DNA from 2 places in the Alkalimarinus alittae genome. Region 1 is predicted to be linked to the other one. Evidence: riboswitches for the same ligand, from Rfam matches in the RefSeq annotation. Region 1 holds a riboswitch; the other holds the start of a gene.
What was found. Region 1 has a riboswitch for cobalamin ahead of bluB (5,6-dimethylbenzimidazole synthase). Riboswitches for the same ligand answer to the same signal wherever they lie in the genome.
Positions count from the first base shown of each region.

Region 1 (7,483 bases):
CATCAACCACTTCACCAATAAAATACAACCCTTCAACCTTTTTAGACATCATCGTTTTAGACGAGAGTTCATTAGTATCTACACCCCCAATAGTAACTTCAGCCGTCCGGTATCCCTCTGTTCCTGATGGCGTAATTTTCCATTCACTAAGCTGTGCGGCGACCTTCTCTAACTCAGCAGGTGTGTATTGTTTCATGGGTTTGGATTCGAACCAGTTTTCACAAAATAGCGTAGCCATTTTTTTGGTGAATACATCTGATAATACGGTTCGGAGTTCGGCGTTGGGCCTTCCTGATTGCTCTTCTGCTAGCCAGCTTTCGGCGTTGAAGTCGGGTAGCAGGTTGATTTCTATTTCATCCCCTTCTCGCCAATAAGATGATATTTGCAGTATCGCGGGCCCGCTGATGCCTCGGTGGGTAAAGAGGATATTTTCTCTAAAGGTCTGACCATTACAGCTGACGGTGGTATCCACCGAGCTTCCTGAAAGTGCTTCGCAGAGAGGTTTAAGTTGATTGGTGATCACAAAGGGGACCAAGCCTGCTCGGGTACTGAGTATTGAATGACCAAATTGGCGCGCAACGTCGTAGCCGAAGCCTGTTGCACCCATAGTGGGAATGGATAATGCGCCTGTGGCGATGACGAGAGACTCACAAGTGAGCGGCTTATTGCCAGCATTTAAGGCAAACCCTTGCTCTGTTTTTTCTATCTGCTCAACAGAAGTATTAAGCTGTATTTTAGCACCGGCATCGTCACATTCAGTTAAAAGCATCGTTAGAATGTCGCTTGCTTTATTGTCGCAGAATAGTTGGCCTAGCTTTTTTTCGTGGTAGGGAATGCCATGTTTATCGACCAGGGCGATAAAGTCCCATTGTGTGTATCTGGCGAGTGCCGATTTACAAAAATGAGGGTTATGAGAGATGAAATTCTCAGGCTCTGAATACATGTTGGTAAAGTTACAGCGCCCTCCTCCTGACATCAGTATTTTTTTACCGGCCTTGTTGGCATGATCCAACACCAACACATTACGGCCTCTATTACCCGCGGTTATTGCACACATAAGGCCGGCTGCGCCAGCACCAATTACGATAACATCATAATGAGACAACAGTGATACTCCTGAACGGGTCAAGTAAACAGTAAGGGGGCTAGGTATATGGGGTGCATTCTAACAGAACATGTTTAAAAGAAGGTAATCAAAGCCTGTTGCGTTTTACCTGTTAAGTTTGTGATTAAACAGATTGGCATTCTCTGGTAATTTTATGTCTGGGTTTGCTTGTTTTAATGCGTCATAAAGATCTTTGCGAGAAAAGTTATAATTTTGGGTTATCTGCACTCTTTCGCCATTTTTAAGACAGACATTTATGTTGGTCATCGCGCTTTGGCTAACCTCCAAATTGTGCTCTATAGCCACTATGTCTTTTGGGTTGACACTAAAACACCATTCTTTAAAAACAGGATGGTGGCTATAAAATTCACTATCTGTCACATAGATTTCGAACCTGTCATTCTTTTTTAATAGCCATAACAAAATGACGACCATAACGGCAGCAACAACAAAAGCACCTATCTTTACAACGGCATATAGTTGTTCGAAGTTTGGTTCGCTGTGTAAGAAATACCTGAAAGCATAAAGAAGTACAGGTATGAGTAAAATGTTTACAGCTAGTGTAATCGCTTGTCGTGTTTGAGTTTTAGCATAATAAAATATCATTATTCTGCCTATTGATGAGATGTTTGAGTGCTTATATTACCCCTGCGAACAAGGGTAATTATAGTGCAAAGAAGAGCGTTTTGAGTGAGCGGGTGTTGAGTATTAGTGGCCCCCCGCATTCGCGAGGATAACAAGTTGATTAGCGCTTACATGAATGTCGTGATATGCAGTTAACGATCAGCCAACATTTCATTAATGGCCACTGCAAATTGTTGGGGTGAGTCTTCTTGCAGAAAATGCCCACCCTGTAGCGTTTGATGGTTTTGACCTTTACTGCCCGGAATTTTTCTTTGCATGTATTTATCGCCGCCTCGCGTGATGGGGTCGCCATTGCTGAAGGTGGTGAGGAAAGGCTTCTCCCATTGCTCTAATACCTTCCAGGCTTTTCGGTTGGCGTCTGATGCAGGGTCATTAGATGAAACGGGGACTAATTTTGGGAATGCACGTGTAGCGGCTTTGTACGTTTTATTTGGGAATGGCGCATCATACGCTTTGTGCTCGGCAGCTGATAACTTTTTGAATGTTCCGCTTTCAACGATTCGGCTAATCGGAAACCACGGGCTATATAGTGCAAAGGTTTTCCATAAATGAAAGGCCTTTGGAACGGGTTGATCGCCGGTAGGCAGCATACCATTACCTACGACGATGGCTTTGAATCTATCTTTATTTTCTGCGGCTAACCTTAAACCTATGAGTGAACCCCAATCTTGACAAACAAGCGTGATATTTTTTAGGTCTAGTTTGTCTATGAACGTCTGCATCCAGTCCATGTGCTGTTGATAAGTAAACACGGATAGATTGATTGGCTTATCAGACTTTCCAAATCCTATAAGGTCTGGTGCGATCACGCGATGCCCTGCGGCGGCACAAATGGGGATCATGTTTCGGTATAAATATGACCAACTCGGCTCACCATGCAGCATTAGTATTGGGTCAGCATCGCGAGGGCCTTCATCGACAAAATGCATTTGCAACCCTTGGGTTTTTCCACTCCCTACTTCAAGGCCTTCATCGACTTTCACATAATGTGGGTGAAACGGATAACCGACTAAGCGTTCAAAGCATTTATCAGGCGTGCGGAGGTATTTGATCATGGGTGTCCCTTTTATATTTATTATTGCGTTGGTTAACCATAGCAATGTTTTAATTAAGAATTCAAATCACTTTAATAAGTTGTTCGCTCTGCCATTCGGTCAACACTCCAAATGACTCAAGAGTAATACCTTCGCTTTTAGCCAATTGAAGCAAACGGCCTTCAGATTCGGGCGTTACCGCAATCAACAAACCACCACTCGTTTGGGGGTCGCATAAAATATGCTTTTGATTGTCGCTTAACCCTCCTTGCTTACTGCGAACTTTATGGCCATAGCTATCATGATTTCTGATGGTGCCGCCGGGGATTGCACCGGCGTTAAGGTAGTCTATTGCTTCAGATATAACAGGGACCTTATCAAACTCGACAACTGCACCCACACGGCTCCCTTCACAGATTTCGCTAAGGTGGCCTAGTAAGCCAAAGCCAGTGACATCGGTTAATGCTTTAACGCCTTCCATTGGCGCTACTTTCTTGCCAAATGTATTGAGCTGACACATGATATCTCTTGCTAACGTGCTGTGTTCAGGCTTTAGTATTTTTTGTTTCTGCGCGGTCGTTAAAATACCAATTCCTAAGGGCTTAGTGAGGTAAAGCTTACAGCCTGTGGTGGCGGTATTATTTTGTTTTAATTCGGACAACAAGACAGATCCTGTGACGGCTAAACCAAAAATCGGTTCTGGTGAGTCTATACTGTGTCCACCGGCTAATTGAATACCCGCATCGGCGCAAGCTTGGCGCCCTCCTTCAATTACTTGTTGTGCCACCCCCGGCCCTAAGCGGTTTATTGGCCATCCTAATATAGCAATGGCCATCATAGGCGTGCCCCCCATTGCGTACACATCGCTAATTGCATTGGTGGCGGCAATACGGCCAAAGTCAAAGGGGTCATCGACTATAGGCATAAAAAAATCTGTCGTACTGATAATGCCAATACCATTGCCCATATCATAAACAGCGGCATCATCCCTTGAACTATTGCCGACTAACAAGCGTGCGTCAGGTGCTATCGTTCGTTCTGTTTTTAAGATGGTGTCCAGTACCTTAGGGGATATCTTGCAACCACAACCTGCGCCATGGCTGTATTCTGTAAGCTTTATAGGGGTCTTATTCATGGATTAATCCGAAGATGAAATGTAAAGCGACTGATAAATGTTGCGTAGTTTATAAGCCTTAATTACTCATCGACATTGATAAAAAACAATTAAGCGATTCTTTCACACTCAAGCAAAAAACAGCATTGACAAATTTGAGTGGTTTTGCAAAAGTGCTCTCCTCGCTTTTAGGTGCCATTACTGTTCGCTTAGTGACCGTATTCATTCACAAGCAGCATTAAAATGGAGAATCGGGAAATCGGTTAAAGTCCGATACGTGCCCAGCGCTGTAATGGTGATTGTTCAACATAAAGTGCCACTGGATATATTAAACATATCTGGGAAGGCCATTGAGCAAGTTGACCCTAAGTCAGAAGACCGGCCTTTAAGCTTTCAGAGACGTTTGGACAGGCGTACTCTCACTTTTCCGATAAGGGGAATAAAATGGAAAAGAAAGATCCTCAACACCAAGACCAACTATTTTTTTCTGACGATGAGCGGCACGGTCTGTATAAAACCATCTTTAATAGACGTGATGTTCGCGGGCAATTTAAACCAGACCCGATTCCTGACGATGTTCTAAGCCGTGTCTTATATGCAGCTCACCACGCGCCTTCTGTCGGATTTATGCAGCCTTGGAACTTTGTGGTTGTTCGATCGCAGCAGGTCAAACAAAATGTTCATAGCGCGTTTGTTGAAGCCAACGACAAAGCAGCAGACTTGTTTGAGACTGAAAAAAGCAAAACATATCGATCTTTAAAACTAGAAGGTATTCTTGAGTCGCCGGTTAATATTTGTATTACTTGCGATCGCCAACGTACTGGGCCCAACGTCATTGGCCGCACATCTATGAAAGAGATGGATCTGTACAGCAGTGTATGTGCTGTACAGAACTTTTGGCTAGCGGCGCGAGCAGAAGGGCTGGGCGTTGGATGGGTGAGTATTGTTGAGCGTAAGGCGCTTAAAGAGGCTCTGGCCATCCCATCTGACATCGTTCCCATTGCCTATTTATGTGTGGGCTATGTATCGCACTTTTTTGATAAACCTGAACTAGAAACGGCAGGTTGGCTAAAAAGAACGCCGCTTGATGACCTTCTCTATTTTGACCAGTGGGGCGAGCAGAGAAACACCGAAGAAGACACTTTGGTTTCTCAGGTCGTTGATGACAAGCACTTTCCGGGTGAATGGTAGGCAACATAAAGCGTTAAGCGCAGCACTTTTTAAACTTCTTATCACTTCCACAAGGACACGGGTCATTTCTGCCTACTTTTAACTGGCCCGTTGACGCTACATCGCCATCAACATAAAACCACTGCCCTCCTACCTTCTCGAACCGTGACACTTCATGGAGGCCTTTAATCTCACTTCGTTGGCTGTCACCGTTAATCCCTTTATCTTTAAACCAAGCGATAAACTCTACAATACCCTGCTCACCTTGCTGGCTGCTCTTAACGATCTCTAACCGCATCCACTCTGTTTTTTCAGCAGACTCGGCTAAATCTTGCCTATCTAATGCAGGCTGCTTATTCGGATGCCAAGTTGCCATCAAGTAATCGACGCGTGCGAATGAATACGCGGTGTAACGCGATCGCATCAGTTGTTCACAGTGGGCGGGCTTGGTTGTTCCATTGATAAACGGCTCGCAACATGCTGCATACAGAAGCGCTTGCCCTTCATGAATATTACCACAAGGACACGGGGTGTTATTGGTCATTGGCATTTGCTCTCTGTGCTAGATTAGAAAAATAAAGGTATACTGGGATAAGCGCTAACAGACCCAACAGCCCTGCAACCATATAGAGTGTCGTGTAACCCGCAAACTTGGCGACAAACCCACTTAACGCCCCTACTAAACCCGACATAACCACTTGAATGCACGCCTGAACCGTAAAATCACTGCCTTCATGGTCTTTTCTACACTGCCCCATCATCAGCGCGAATAACGCCACAGTTGACATACCATCGGCGGCTTGTTCGAACAGTGCAACGGCAATAACCACATCTACACTCAAATCACCCTTTGCTAATACGCCATAAGCGGCAATACCGAGTGCTTGTAGCAAGCCAAAAAGCAGTAGTGACCCTTTTGCGCCTAATCGATAGTAAATAAAGCCCGCTAAAACGGCGGCAATCAAGCCACATATTGAGGCCCAAAACGTTATTTCCGCAATGGCCGTAAGACTGAACTCAAGATCAACCAAAAGCGGTTTTATCATGCCTGAGCCTAAGGCATCAGCGACTTTATAGGTAAACAATACAACCAACCAATACCTGATACCACGTTGAGAGAAGAACCCCCTATAGGCATCAAACCAACTGGATTTATTGGATGTGTAATGGCTGCAGTGCTCATCCTTAAGTCTTTTTGGTTGTGTATTTTCTGATGGTTCTTTAAATAAATACGAGGGCACGAGTAGTACGAATAAGCAAAGGGACAAAAACTGAAATGAAAGCGACCAGCCAAGCTTATCGACACTTAATAACAATAGGCTTCCACTGAGAATCATCCCCGCTTTAAACCCTGACACCTGAATACTATTACCCAAACCTCGCCACTTTTCTGGTAATAATTTAACCGCTAAACCATCGGTGGCGATATCTTGCGTAGCGGCGGTAGTATTGATCATCAGCACCAATAAAAAAAACAAAATAATAAACGAGCCAAACAGTGTATCTGGGGTAAAAAATGACAATATCAGTATCAGCAGCGCTAACGCCGATTGCATGGTTAATATCCACCCTCGTTGATCACCCAAGCGTGCGACTTCAGTTCTATCTACAAAAGGTGCCCAAAGAAACTTTAAAAACCACGGTAACGCAAGCAGTTTTAACAAGCCGATATATTCAACCGCCACGCCATATTCGCGTAATAGTGCGGGTAGTGCATGCGCTAAAAATCCGGAGGGTAAGCCTTGCGAAAAATACAACGATGAAAGTAAAACAACGGTAAAGACTGGTAAGGTTTTGGGTTCAGTAGGCAGCATTAAATAGGCACTATTGGTTAATTAATCGCACATATTTAAAATAGTAAACTCATCAAGGTCAAATGTTTCTAATAGCTCCCCCATTGAATAGCTTAAATCGATGAGCAGCGACCGTTGAGTGTCACTCATTTTCACCTCAGTATCATTCGTCAGCGTTTCTAGATGGGTTTGAAACGATACGATCATGGCCTCTAGTTCGTCGAGTAACACGGTTAACTCAAATAACACATCATTCTCTTGCTGCGCCTGATCCTCTCCTAATGTCGATAACCACTGATCCAGCGCGTCTGACAAAATCCCTGCAGTCGTCACCAACATCCAAGCTCTTCTGGCTATTTGTTTTGATGTAATGACCACGAGGGTCTCGTTCAATAAAGCCAGTTCTGAAGTTGCAGTTAAAACATGAGGCCAGCGTTTATTTAACTGGCGTTGACTCTCAATAATCGAGGCAGTGTTTCTCACCGAACGATTGGTAGTACCAGAAACACTCGGTCTAATGACGTTAATGACGGCACTAAAAACAGGCCTAAAATAAACTGACGCATTCAATTTTAAAATAGGCAAAATAGAGACGAAGTTATAGTTTTGTTCAACACCACGA
Region 1 covers NZ_CP100390.1:2,652,770-2,660,252, forward strand. The annotation lists gene NKI27_RS12105 (BaiN/RdsA family NAD(P)/FAD-dependent oxidoreductase) at 1-1,105, opposite strand, end outside; gene NKI27_RS12110 (hypothetical protein) at 1,211-1,711, opposite strand; gene NKI27_RS12115 (haloalkane dehalogenase) at 1,882-2,805, opposite strand; gene selD (selenide, water dikinase SelD) at 2,867-3,919, opposite strand; cobalamin riboswitch at 4,098-4,296, shown strand; gene bluB (5,6-dimethylbenzimidazole synthase) at 4,343-5,089, shown strand; gene NKI27_RS12130 (YchJ family protein) at 5,103-5,612, opposite strand; gene NKI27_RS12135 (MFS transporter) at 5,602-6,882, opposite strand; gene NKI27_RS12140 (HD-GYP domain-containing protein) at 6,904-7,483, opposite strand, start outside.

Region 2 (7,483 bases), 2.0 Mb from region 1:
TGGCTGGATAGTCTAAACATGAATGCTGAGAGCCTTATAAACTGCCCTTAATCGAGATGCCTACCATCGCATTGATGCCCATGGTGCCATAGCTAAAGACTTCTTCGTACTCTTCGTCAAGTAAGTTATCTACGCGGCCAAATAATTCAATATGTTCATTGAATTGATGGGATAGCGCTATGTTGACTAATGTGTATTCTGAAAGTGTGATTTGTGACCTATTCCACATGGCGTCATAAGCAAAGTCGTCTTGTTTTCCGACATATTGAGCGCCTGCGGTGATGCGAGTCTGAATGTCGGGGAGCAAGTAACTACCATTAATGCTGCCTGAGTGCTTAGGTCGCCTTACTAGCTCGTTGCCATTCCCGTCATCAGTATCGGTATAGGTGAAGCTGCCATCAAGGCGAAAGTTGTTGGTGGGGTTTAACACCATACTGAGCTCTACGCCTTGAATGGTTGAATCAGAGGGCATATTGGTCGTGGTCGTCCAAGAGGCGACAATTAGGTTATCAACATCCGTATGAAAGTAGGTTAGGTCGACATAACCATCCACTGCATCAAAGTGATACTCTGACCCGACATCCCATGTCGAACTTTTTTCAGGGTTAAGATATGCGTTACCGGTATAAGTCGAAGAGCTACCGTATAATTCATAAAACGTTGGGTTTTTAATACCCGTGCCTTTGCTTGTGTGAACACGCACATTATCGACAATCCAACCGGCGAAAGTTAAGCGGTAGGTATTGGCGTTCTGAAACTGACTGTTCAGGTCACGTCTGCCGGCGACGGTAACATAATACTGGTCATTAATGCTGGCGCCGTATTCGAATACGAACCCTGACATGTCCATTTCTTGGTCAACAGCTGATACATAAACTAAATCCTCGTTTTTGAACTCTTCTTTTTCATGCTCAGCTGTGAAGGTCAATCGGTGAGCTAAGTCGTCTTTTTCGACGAGGCTGCTGTTAAGGAATAAGTCAGTCTGATATTCGATTTTCTCCTTGTAACCTTCCGTTTTGTAGTTGAGTGACCCAGTGTTAAACATCTTATTGTCGGTGTCATTCGCAGAAAAACCTAATGTATGGACCCACTGCTCGTCCAGTAAGTCTAGCTTTGCTGATAGCTTGCCAGTCTGTTGGGTGGTTTCTGAGTTTTCAGCGCTATCGACAGCGCCTACACCGCCCATAAAGGCGTCGGTCTCTACATCTGCGTCTAGATAACGTAAAACGAGGTCTACAGAAAGATTGTCTAAGACCTGAATGCCCCCTTTAAAGTTGATGGTTGCGTTTTCGTAGCCATCTTTTTCTGTATTGCCCCGTTCTTCGTTAGCCGTTGATATGCCATTGCTATTTAGCAGGGTGCCGCTTAACGCATAGTTGTAATTCTCTGTGCCTGCATTAATGCTCAGCGTTTCTTGATGCGTGTCGTAACTGCCGCCTTCTATTGTCGCTTTACCATTTAACGCACCACTGCCTTTTTTCGTCACGATGTTTATCACACCGCCCATGGCGTCACTTCCCCAAAGAGCACTCTGGGCACCACGCAGTACTTCTACTCGCTCAACTTCAAGGTTAAGCAGATTGCCGAAATTAAACTCGCCGTCAAGCGCCACATCATTGACTTCGATGCCGTCTATCAGTACTAGGGTTTGATTTGCTTCTGCACCACGGATACGAACACTGGTTGGCGACCCTAAACCGCCCCCTCGACTCACTGATACGCCGGGGATATCTCTCAGGACGTCAGAAATAACGCGAACCTGATTTTGTTCAAGGTAGTCTGAGTCTAAAACAGTAACCGCGCTACCAGAGGCTTCACGAGCCATTTCGATTCGAGAGGCACTGATGACGATTTCTCTAGCCTCAGTTGGTTGTATGGTGCCCGAATTGTCTACCGGTGCTTCAGCATGAGCGCCAGAAGAGAGAGCAAGAGATGTGATAGCCGATGCTAAAATAGACGTCTTGAAGGTATTGAGGTACAGCATTTACGCTCCTTAATAAAAAAACATGGAGCTGGAGATACATCTCTATTATGCATACTGTCAGCGAATAACTTACTGAGCAGATGGATAATATAGAAGCAGGAATAGGAAAAAGAGATACCTTTTACAGATTCATTTCCAGCAACAATAATCGATGTTATTGCCACCATTACGGAATCCGCCCAAACAAGCTCCCCGCTTGATGGTAGGTGACGATGCTAACGGCAGGTCTCCTGGCTTGCAGGTCATCGTATTTAGCGCACCTTCCCGGTTACCCAGTGGTATAAGCGCCAATACTTTCTGCTAACAGTTGCGGGGGCAGCCACGGTCTTTAACCGTGTTCCCTTTTTAATCTCAGGTAAGAGAACCGTCTTCAGCGGCGATTCTAAACGAAAATGGTCATGCTATGCAATCTTGCCAGTAAAACAGGAGGCGGGGGCGAATGCTTAAACCATTATGATTTCTGGGTCTACGTCAATAGCCGCGTCCTGTATCCAGTTTGCTACATTTGCTTGCTCGATAGGCCGACTAAAATAGTACCCTTGGATAATGTCGCAGCCCATTTTTTGCAACATTTTTAACTGATCTTCAGATTCGACCCCTTCGGCAACGACTGTCATCCCGAGCGTATGACTTAGCTGAATGATGGCTAGCGCGATGGCGGCATCGTCTTCATTTCTCTCAAGGTCCTTAACAAACGATTGATCGATTTTAATTTTTTGTACTGGGAAGCGCTTAAGATAGCTTAATGAAGAATACCCTGTGCCGAAATCATCAATTGAAAGCTTAACGCCTAGCTGGTTCAGCTGATTCATTGTTTGTACCGCCGAGTCTAGGTTTTGCATTAATAGGCTTTCTGTAATCTCAAGTTCTAATCGTTCAGGTGGAAAATTAGTTTCCTCTAATACTTTGCGAACGCTGGCAGTTAGGTCTGATTGATGAAACTGAGCGGGCGAAACGTTTACGGCTAGCGTGATAGGGTGCTCGTTGTCAGTCCATGTTAAAGCGTTGAGACAGGCACTTTTAAGGGCCCACTCACCGATTAATGGCATTAGACCGTTTTGCTCAGCGATGGGCAAAAAGTCTTGTGGTGGTACTAATTCACCTTTGTTCCTCCAGCGAATCAGGGCTTCTAAACCTGAGATTCGAAGGGATTTTGCATTCACTTGAGGTTGAAATACGAGGTGGAAGTCATCGCTTTCTAATGCGTTGCGTATATCGTTTGATATTTCTTTTTGGCGATGTAGCTTTTCGTTCATATCTTGTTGGAAAAAACTAAACTGATTGCCTTTTTTGTTTTTGGCATTGTACATCGCCATATCTGCAAAACGAACGAGCTCTTGGCTGTCGTGGCTATCTTCAGGGTAGAGTGTGATACCGATACTGGCTGAGGTAAATATTTCATTTTCCTCAAAACTAAAGGGCTCTGAGAGCGAGTCGAGTATCCGCTGTGCAGCCGTAATAATGTTATCAGGGCCCCCTACATCTTCTAGTATGACTGCGAACTCATCGCCCCCAAGCCGTGCGACCGTGTCGCTATCTTTAATGTGGGTTTGTAGGCGTCGTGCAACACCTTTAATCAATTCGTCGCCCATGGCGTGACCGAGGGTGTCGTTAATTTCTTTGAATCGGTCAAGATCGAGTAATAATAGCGCGCCTTGAGTTTGGTGTCGCTCGCACTGGGCAAGGGATTGATGCAGCCGGTCTTGAAATAACATTCGGTTAGGTAAATGGCTGAGAGCATCATGGCTAGCCATATGCTCAATTTGATTTTCATACTCTCTTCTGGACGTGATATCAATGAGTGTACTTTGTATCGCGGGTTGATTATCCCACTGAATTGTTCGACTCATATTATCTAAAATGAGCTTACTTCCATCTCGGGTTTCAATCTCTAGGTCATAATGTGCAGGCGGTTTTTCACCCGCATCAATAAAGGCATTTAGGTGTTTTAATTGCCCGACTCCAGTTTGAGGCACAAGTTCTAGTAATGACCGCATTGAGAGTAATTCGTCTACTTTATACCCCGTCATATCTGCGAAAGCTTGGTTGATAAATATGGGGGTATACTCACGGTGAATCACAACCCCTTGATTAGAGCCTTCAACAAGATCCCTAAAGCGTTGTTCACTGGTTCTGAGTTCGTCATATAAGCGTGAATTACGCAGTGCTGTAATGACTTGAGACCCTAACATCTCGACTAGGCTCATGCGATCTTGAGTGAACGCATGAGCCATTTGATTATTTTCAAAATAAACTAAGCCAACTTGAGTGCCTGCATCTGACAGCGGTATAGCCATGGCTGACTTTACTTTGGTATTGCGTAGATACTCAATGGGGAAAAACCGCTGTTCAGCTCGCACATCGGCTATTAATTGCGGGCTTCTGATTCTTTTGACATAGTTGATGAGTGACTGCGACAGGGTAAAATCATTGCAACGATTGATGGGCTTTTGCAAACACTTACGGTTGCCTTCTTCTGGGTAAACCGCACTCACAACTAAATTATTATCTTCTTGGAGGAGCAGCATTGCCTTGCTAGCGCCGGTGTTCTCAGCCATTATTTTTACAAGTTCGTGTGCTAGATTTTCAGACTGAATATTTTCCATAATAGCCTGACTAGCTTTAAGTGCTGAAAGCCAATCGAGTTTTTGGTCGAGGTTCGTATGGGTGGCGCTTTCATTTATTTCTGTGGTTTGGTTATTCTGTGAATCAGGACTACTATGACTGCTAAACGGTGAATAGCTAGGATTCTCAAGCAGCTCTTTGTGCTCTGATTCTAACGCTTGTGTTTTTGCTCGATTGCCCCAGTGAAAATACAAATAATGTGCACGCTTGATATAAATAGCGGCAACCTGCGTGCGATTTTGTGACATCCAGAAGTGAGCGTATCGTTCGTTTGCTAACGCTTCGATGTGAATTACATGGCTTTCACCCGCTGTTTCTATTGCAGCTTCGAATAAGTCCATGGCTTCGAGCGGCTGGTTGTCGAGGGCGGCGAGCTCTGCTTTAACCAATAGGTATTTATGTAAATAATTGCTGGTGCAGTTGTCTGTATATAATTTTAATTGTTTTTGATTTTCAAGAATAAGGGGTTGTAGCTCAGACCAATTTTCTAACGGGTGCTTCGAATGACATTGCAGCAAACTGATAGCGCTTAAAAATAATGTTTCTGGTATTTTCAAGGTACCGTGTAAATTGCGGGGTACGCTAATGAGTGTGTCTTGGGCTGTGGTCGCAAGCGCTTCGTATTGACCGCTCCAAAACTGACTACAAAGAGAACCAAAGTCATAACCGGCCATAAATGCTGGAATATGGTGATGGTTTTTGAGAAACTCAGTTTGATTAAATGTATAACCCACATCTTCATCACAGGTTTTTTCAATAGTGCGGCAGAATGACAGGGCAATGTTAAATAGAGGCGTACTTTCTTTTTCTAGAAATGCTAGATACTTTCGACAGTCGGCCGCGACTTCGGTTAGCGCTCGACCTTGAATAAAGCCATCGGTCATTAGGTAATAGGCGGCATAACTCGCATACACTTGATCACCTGCTTCGATGGCGCACTCAAATGCACTATTAAGCCAGTGCCGGCTATTGCTGACGGGGTTTTGCCAGTTGTTGATCGAGATAGAGAACAGAAAGAAACTACGGTTGCGAATCACTAAATTATCGCACTCTTTTGCTAGTTCCGCGCCGGCAAGTCCGAATTGATAGGCTAGACAATGATCCTTTTTTAGAAAACTATATACGAGTGCAAATGCGCAGTAGGCAAAGGGGGTTATCTCGTTTCGACCATGCTTAAGACTGTAATTGACTAGATAAATAGAGACTAATGCAAGCAACTTGCGTTGAGCCGTGATGTAACATGGAGTCCACAAACGCATAAGCAGTTTCATCACCAGTAGGTGGTGTGGGTTTTCTGTTTGGTTGGTATCAATCAGGCTCTGTGCGTTTATATCTTCAAATCGTGAAGGGAGTTCTTGTAGCAATTGAGCTAACTCGCGCTCTTGTTGTTGCTCATTTCGCGGAATGTCGACATTAAGCAGTTCAAGGCCGTTGAGTAATACCTCAATAGACTCATGATAGTGGCCCCGTAACTCAACCAAGTTCATCTGAATCAATAGTAACTGTATTTTATCTTCAACGGTTTGTGCGTGTAGGTGAAGCTCGTTAATGAGTTGTTCTGATTGCGAGAACCGGCGGCAGAGCCCTTCACACTCGGCTAGCACTAAGCCTTGTTCAAACCTTAGTGGGTGGTGGCTTTCCCATCCTTTATCACTGCCTAGTAGGCGAATGCTTAATTCAACATAAAAAACGGCAGACTCGAATGCGGTTGCCGAGCGAGCTTTTTGTGCTGCACGTAAGCAAACTTCAGCGGCCATGAGTTGCCTATCGTCAGGTAGTTGTTCTAAGCCAGAATTCAGTTGATTGGCTATTTCAAATAGCTGATCTTGTTGATCGTTGCTTAGCTGTGAGTGCAAGTAATAAGCAATTTTGAGATGGTTTTGTTGTTGTAACAGTGTTGGCGCTAGGTCATAAGCTGCCTGTTGAACCCTATCATGGAGAAATTCATAGTTAAAAATAGGGGTTGTTGTTTGCTGGTCATAATCAGACCATTGGCTCTTTGAAATAATTAAGCCTGACTCTAGCGCTGGCGCTAGGCGTTTTTTAATTTCTGCTTGAGTGACGTCCGACTCTGCTGAACCCATGATGCTGGTTAAGGTCTGGATATTAAATCGACTGCCGATACAGGCCGCAAACTGTAGTAGGCTTTTGCTTGAAGGTGGAAGTCGGTTAATTCGGCTTACAACCATATCAACGAGTTGATGGTCAGTAACTTTTTTTACAGTATTCGAAAGTTTGTAGCGCCATTCGCGATGTTCAGCATCAAAATATAGGTTGCCGTCTTGATTGAGCGTTTTTAGTAATTGTGTAACATAAAAGGGGTTTCCCTGGGTCCGCCCAAAAATATAACGTGATAGCTTGGCGGCTTGTTGGTTTGAGTACTGTAAAGTGTCACACACCAGACGTGTGACGTCGCTGCCATTGAGCGGTTCAAGGTGTATTTGTTTTACATGAGGTGTGTGTTGGTGAATATGATTGAGTGTGTCTAGTAGTGGGTGTCCACCATATATTTCGCTGTCCCGATATGATCCTATTAATAGAAAGTGACAGTCGTGCAGTTCGGTAAGTAATGACTTTAAAAAGTCCAAACTAATAGGGTCTGCCCACTGCAAATCATCAATAAACATCACCAAAGGGTGGTTTTTTATTGCAATGACTTTAATAAAACGTTGTAAGAGCCGGAGAAAAACCTGTTTTCGAGTGCTGCTGTCCATGTCAGGTACGGCTGGCTGAGGCCCGATAATAGACTCAAGTTCGGGTATCTGCTCAATTAGCATGCTCGCCCTGTCGCCAAGCGCTGTAATGATCTGCTGTCGATATTCAGCTATACGGACTTCAGGTTCTGTAAGCAATTGTTGAATGAGGTCTTTTAAA
Region 2 covers NZ_CP100390.1:362,416-369,898, forward strand. The annotation lists gene NKI27_RS01600 (ABC transporter substrate-binding protein) at 1-20, opposite strand, end outside; gene NKI27_RS01605 (TonB-dependent receptor plug domain-containing protein) at 35-1,984, opposite strand; cobalamin riboswitch at 2,188-2,368, opposite strand; gene NKI27_RS01610 (EAL domain-containing protein) at 2,428-7,483, opposite strand, start outside.
Region 2: another riboswitch for cobalamin. It lies ahead of NKI27_RS01605 (TonB-dependent receptor plug domain-containing protein); the one in region 1 lies ahead of bluB (5,6-dimethylbenzimidazole synthase).